Bythopirellula goksoeyrii: one gene and its partner. Each later gene encodes a partner of the first gene's protein in a complex. Links are inferred from orthologs where the notes say so. Each region holds a gene or a part of one and is shown in the gene's direction. Other genes may lie near its edges. The genes, in order: coxB and ctaD.

The links.
Region 2: the proteins of coxB (region 1) and ctaD are in contact, whole or in part, in a solved structure (PDB 7CUB), measured with the Escherichia coli proteins. The link is inferred for Bythopirellula goksoeyrii from one-to-one orthologs.

Annotation. Positions count from the first base shown.
Region 1 is NZ_CP042913.1:769,139-772,295, forward strand. What follows is about bases 313-3,147. They hold coxB (cytochrome c oxidase subunit II), read left to right. Parts: upstream 313-1,148; coding sequence 1,149-2,147; downstream 2,148-3,147. Other genes in these bases: Pr1d_RS03010 (hypothetical protein), read left to right, coding at 313-552; ctaD (cytochrome c oxidase subunit I), read left to right, coding at 2,144-3,147. Outside these bases: more of Pr1d_RS03010, read left to right, coding at 1-312; more of ctaD, read left to right, coding at 3,148-3,157. UniProt on the Escherichia coli protein: Cytochrome bo(3) ubiquinol terminal oxidase is the component of the aerobic respiratory chain of E.coli that predominates when cells are grown at high aeration.
Region 2 is NZ_CP042913.1:5,447,451-5,450,786, forward strand. What follows is about bases 132-3,145. They hold ctaD (cytochrome c oxidase subunit I), read left to right. Parts: upstream 132-531; coding sequence 532-2,760; downstream 2,761-3,145. Other genes in these bases: coxB (cytochrome c oxidase subunit II), read left to right, coding at 132-535; Pr1d_RS21560 (cytochrome c oxidase assembly protein), read left to right, coding at 2,757-3,145. Also shown: more of coxB, read left to right, coding at 1-131; more of Pr1d_RS21560, read left to right, coding at 3,146-3,336. UniProt on the Escherichia coli protein: Cytochrome bo(3) ubiquinol oxidase is the terminal enzyme in the aerobic respiratory chain of E.coli that predominates when cells are grown at high aeration.

The DNA of each region.
Region 1 (3,157 bases):
TTTCTCGGCACCGATCCAGGCGTTGGCGGTGATCCCAATACTTACATCACAGGTAGTTTTCTGAACCCGATCTTTAATAATCCAGGTATCGACATCATCATTTTTGAATCTGGTGGTACACCGACAAACGGGAGTAGTACGGTCGACTTTGACGATCCCACAAATACTCAGTTGGAACTTGTAGCGGCTAGCCTTAGTGGAACCACCGGCACCTACGTTGACTTTGTGCCGCTCGACTTCCTGACGGATAGCGAAGTCGGCGGTTCCTCTACCACTTTCGGTGTCTATGTCTACGGACTGGACCTCTCAAGTTTGAGTGTTGCCGGTGGAACCAGTGTCAGTTCGCTTTACTTCGGCAATTCTGGCGCATATCTCGACCACGACCCCGATGTCGTTTGGGGTGGTGGGGTGACTGGGGCGGCTGTCGCGGTTCCAGAGGCCAGTGCTGGTTTGTGCGTCTTGCTGGCTGGTGTGCTTGGGATCGGTGGCCCTGCACTGCGGCGCCGGTTTTTTACAAAGAAGCCTACTACTGCCGAGGATTCAATTGTATAAGCGTAGAAGGCCTCAGTAGTCCGCTAGTATCGATGACTCATGACCCCTTCGGAGATTTCCTGAGGGGTCTTTTTCTTGCCCTGCACAGTTTGCATTCGAACATTATACGGAAGTATTATTTAGTCCTCCTCCGCTACACTCAAAATCTTCTATTTTGTGCCAGCCGCGATGACTGGTTTGTTCCGTTTATCGGTGCTGGCCGAGCATCGCGATGTACTGTTGGAGTGAGCGGCATTTTTTGGACCTGCTTTGAGGCAACAGATAGCGGCAGCACACATAGAGGCAATCGAGCCTCGTTTCCTGAGTGCTCGATTGGTGGACAGGTCACCTCAGGGAGTGCTCTTCTCCTTTTCCAATCAGTATAGCTGGTAGTAGTTGGCCTGAATTCCCTAGCGCCCTTATGCACTTGTTATACAGAGTGTCCAACCCTTCTTTGGTGATCGCCTAAGAACGATGCGCAGCAATCGACGACATCGCGTCGATGAGTGCCTGTCTGACTTGTATAAAGTCTGACCATCTGATCAGTCATAGAACTGAAACAGCATGCGACAAACTGTCGTAGTCGTAATGTCAGGAAATGGCAGTATGATGGAGTTATGCGTACTGCAGAAAGGGGATTCTCACTTCTATTCTCCGGCATGGCACTGGTGTTACTTTCCGGTTGCAGCGGACCGCAATCTACCCTGCAAGCTGCTGGAAAGGGAGCCGAAGAGATTTCCAGCTTGCTTTGGTGGATGATACTCGGTGGGGTGTTCATCTGGTTAGGCACGATTTGTCTGGCGATCTATGCAGTTTCGACAGAAGCCAAGCGACACAGCGACCGCCGCATCCGCTTTCTGATCATTGGGGGAGGAGCGGTTGGTCCGACTCTGGTACTCGCTGGGCTGCTTCTCTACAGCTTGCCGATGTTGCCGGAGCTTCTCGCGCCAGCACCCCCAGATGCGCTGCGAATTGAGGTTCATGGCAAGATGTGGTGGTGGAGAGTCCGCTATCCAATGAGGGAAGGGCCGACGGTTGAACTTGCAAACGAAGTTCGCTTGCCTGTGGGGGAGCCAGTTGAGTTTCGATTGGCAAGTGATGACGTGATTCATTCTTTCTGGATCCCTTCTTTGGGTGGAAAAATCGATATGTTTCCGGGGCGCGAGACCAGATTGAAACTGGAACCAACCAAAACAGGTTTCTTTCGCGGTGCGTGTGCTGAATTCTGTGGAAATTCCCACGCGCTGATGAATTTCGATGTCATGGTGATGGAGCGAGAAGAGTTTGAGCTCTGGTTGAAGAGTCAGCAAGCGACTGCCGAGGTTCCCAATACTCGGCTGGCTCAGCATGGTCAGCGCTTGTTTCTGGAAACTGGCTGCCATGCGTGTCACACGGTGCGAGGCACCGATGCTCAGGGCGTGATTGGTCCCGATTTGACTCATGTGGGTAGCCGCCGGTCTCTTGCTGCTGGCGCACTTCAGAATGAATTTGAGGAGTTCAAGACTTGGATCTCCAATCCTGGTTTAGTGAAACCCGGCGCCAAGATGCCGCCCTTCGATATGCTGCCAGAAGATCAGCTTCATGCACTCGCTACGTATTTGGAGGGTCTTCAATGAGTCACATTGATCCGGAACCTCTTGCTGAAGCACCACCTCTTGAAGTCCAGCAGGCACAACGGAGCAGGCTTCTCGATGCGTGGAAGACTCCTACCGGCTGGCGCTATTGGTCTGCGGTGAACAACACCGAAGTCGGTTTATGGTATACGGTTGCAGCTTGTTGTTTTTTCCTGTTCGGAGGAGTTCTGGCACTGTTGATGCGGATCCAGCTTGCGGTTCCGAACAATGATTTTCTGACGGCAGACGAGTACAACCAGATTTTTACCATGCACGGATCCGTGATGATGTTTCTGTTTGCTGTTCCGATCTTCGAAGCCTTTTCGATCATGATCTTACCCGAAATGCTCGGTGCACGAGATCTTCCCTTTCCCCGTTTGTCAGCCTACGGATTCTGGAGTTTCCTGTTAGGTGGGTTGTTTGTATGTGGTTCGCTCTTCTTCGACGCTGCTCCGCGAGGAGGATGGTTCATGTATCCACCTTTGACGACAAAGTATCAAACAGGAGTTGGTGCTGATATCTGGTTGCTGGGGCTTTCATTTATAGAAGTCGCCTCGATTGCAGCAGCGGTCGAGTTGATCGTCGGTGTGGTTAAATGTCGTCCCCCTGGGATGAGAATCAATCTGATTCCACTTTATTCCTGGTATATCTTGGTGGTGGCAGGGATGATTCTGTTTGCTTTTCCTCCGCTCATCGCCGGTGATTTACTGATGGAGATGGAACGGGCCTTTGATTGGCCGTTCTTCGATCCCGACCGGGGAGGCGATCCACTTTTGTGGCAACACTTGTTTTGGATCTTTGGTCACCCCGAGGTTTATATCGTTTTTCTCCCTTCGGTGGCGTTGATTGCGATGATCGTTCCGACTTTTGCCCGCCTACCCATGATGGGCTATAGCTGGATCGTCTTATCTGCTGTAGGCACTGGCTTCTTGAGTTTTGGCCTCTGGGTACATCACATGTTTACAACTGGATTGCCAGGCATTTCCATTGGTATCTTCTCGGCTGCCTCACAA
Region 2 (3,336 bases), 4.7 Mb from region 1 along the record:
ACGGGTCAAACTGCAGTCGGCTGACGTGATCCATTGCTTCTGGGTTCCGCAACTTGCCCGCAAGATGGACGTCATCCCGGGGCGCGAAAACTATATTTGGCTCGAAGCTACAAAACCAGGCACCTACCAAGGTCGCTGCGCCGAATATTGTGGCAATCAACACGCCTGGATGGGTTTCAAGGTCTATGCCCTCGAACCTGAAGAATTCACCAAGTGGGAAGCGGGTGAAAAGGTTGCCCCCGGCACATCAACCGAGTCGGATGCGGTGAAGGGTGAAAAACTTTTCTTCGCCCACACCTGCTCGAATTGTCATACCGTCGAGGGGACCGTCGCCCAAGCGACTATTGGCCCCAATCTCACACGAATCGCATCCCGCAAGGAGATCGGCGCTGGCGTGCTCAAGAACTCGACTGAGAACCTCACTCTGTGGTTGAAGAATCCCCAGGCAATCAAACCGGGATGCAAAATGCCAGACTTCAAACTCACCGAAGACGAGGCGAGCCAAATCGCCGCATATCTGGAGTCTTTAGATTGAGCACCGACGTCGCCACACCCTACGAACCCGTTGAAGTGGACTCCACCACGGGATTGCTCTCCTGGGTCTCCACGGTGGACCACAAACGGGTGGGCATCCTCTACATTCTGCTGGCCGTCTTCTTTCTATTGGTGGGTGGCATCGAAGCGGTCTTAATTCGTACCCAGTTGGCGATACCCAACAACACGTTCCTGTCGCCCGAGGTGTTCAACCAACTGTTCACCATGCATGGCACGACCATGGTGTTCCTGGTGGGCATGCCGTTTTTCACCGGATTTTCCAACTATCTGGTTCCCCTGATGATCGGTGCTAAGGACGTTGCCTTCCCCCGACTCAATGCGATGAGTTTCTGGATGTTGCCCTTTGGGGCGTTCCTCTTGTACTTCAGCTTCCTCACGGGCGCAGCACCGAATGCGGGCTGGTTTTCCTATGCACCTCTCTCCACCAAGCCTTACAGCTTGGGACCGGGAATCGACTACTGGCTTGTCGGCCTCATTGTGATGGGTGTGGGATCGATCGCGGGCGCGATTAACATCGTGGCAACCGTATTGTGCATGCGCGCCCCCGGAATGAGTTTGCAACGCGTGCCGTTGTTTGTGTGGATCATGCTGATGCAAGCGATGTTGATCGTGGTGACCATTCCGCCGCTCAACTCCGCGATGGCACTGCTGTGCGTCGATCGCTGGTTGGAAGCGGCATTCTTCGAGCCGGTGCGAGGTGGTTCGGCCCTGTTGTGGCAACATTTCTTCTGGATTTTTGGACACCCGGAGGTCTACGTCTTCGCTTTGCCGGCGTTTGCCATGGTCTCAGAAGTGATTCCCGTCTTTTCCCGTAAACCCATTTACGGCTATGCCTTCGTGGCGGGGTCTTCGACGGTCATTCTCCTGCTGAGCTACAGTGTGTGGGCCCACCACATGTTTGCTGTGGGGCTGGGAACGAGTGCTAATATCTTCTTCTCCGCGATGACGATGCTCATTGCCCTACCGACCGGCGTGAAGATCTTCAACTGGACCGCCACCATGTGGGGCGGCTCGATTCGGCTCACCACGTCGATGCTGTTCGCCATCGCGTTCCTGATCCAGTTCGTGATCGGTGGCCTGACGGGCGTCATGTTTGCTGCCGTGCCGATCGATTGGCAAATGACCGACACCTATTTCGTTGTTGCGCACTTCCACTATGTACTGATCGGCGGGGTGGTGTTTGCCATCTTCGCGGCAACTTACTATTGGTTCCCCAAGATGACCGGCCGCATGCTCGACGAGCGGCTGGGCAAATGGCAGTTCTGGCTCTGGCTGGTCGGCTTTAATGGCACGTTCATGGTCCAACATTTCTTGGGTGCCATGGGAATGCCTCGTCGCGTCTACACCTATGCCGACAATCCTGGCTGGGCCCTGCTCAACGGCATTTCTTCGTTTTCGGTGATCTTCATGGTGGCGGGGACGCTTGTGCTCATCTGGAATATTGCCAAGAGCCTGCTCCATGGCGAAAGGGCAGGCAACAATCCTTGGGACGCCTTCACTCTGGAATGGGCGACGACTTCCCCTCCGCCAGAAACCAACTTTGACACACTCCCCGAAATAAAAAGCCGTCGCCCCGTTTGGGACCAGCAGCATCCCGATCTTGCCGACTGGAAGTTTGCCAAGACCCCCGAAGACCGTGGCCGTCGCCCCGATCGGGCGAAAGTCTGCGCCTGGGCTTTCGTGATTTCCGAAGCGGTGTTCTTTGTGCTGTTGTTGGTGACCTATGTCGTGTTTAACTCACAAGCCACCGGTGATGGGCCCACGGCAGAGAACTCGCTCGATGTGAATCGCACGGGTGTTTTCAGCTTGATCTTGATCGCCAGCAGCCTGACGTTCTGGATCTCGGAACGGTGCTTGCGAGTCGGACGTCGCGGGCCATTCTTGTTCTGGCTGGGGACAACTATCCTGCTAGGCATCACCTTTCTCATTGGCCAGGGCTGGGAATACTACGGTCTTATTGCTAACGACATCACGATCGACCGCAATCTGTTTGCCTCGACGTTTTTCACCGTCACGGGTTTTCATGGGCTACACGTTACCGCCGGCGTCATTGCTCTGGCGATCATGTACACCCTGGGCCGACAGAACCATCTCACCCAAGAACACGCCAAACCCTATGAGGCGATTGGCGTCTATTGGCATTTCGTCGACGTCGTATGGATCGTGGTTTTCTCGATCATTTATCTAGGAGTATTCCAGTCATGATGAGCGAAAAATTATGGTACTGGACTTCGCCGGTGTGGCTCGTGGTAGTCATGCTGCTAGTTGGCTATTTAATTCTTGCGCGCGGTCGTAGCCGTACTCAACTGGCAATCTTTCTGCTGGGGCTCATTGCCTTAACCTTGGCATTCGTATCACCTGTGGGCGTGTTGTCCGACGGTTATCTCTTCAGTGCCCACATGGTGCAGCATCTCGTGCTGCTCTTGGTGGTTCCGCTGTGCATTTTGCTGAGTTTACCCAAGCAGCAAATGTCACAATGGTTCAACCGCCCAAAGTTCGACCGCTTCGGCAGACTGCTGGCGATTGCATCGATCGGCTGGATTTGTGGTGTGGGCGCAATGTGGTTCTGGCATGTCCCCACCCTGTGCAGCACCGCCGCCCAGCGGCCAGCGGTCGGACTCCTGCGTGACCTTTCGCTCGTCCTGGCAGGTCTGGCGTTCTGGTGGCCGATCTATGCACCTTGCGCTCGCTACCGACTCGACCCCTTGCGCGGCATCGCCTATTTGTTCTCCGCCTGCCTCGGCTGCACGCTGCTAGGCATTTATATCACCTTCGCTCCAC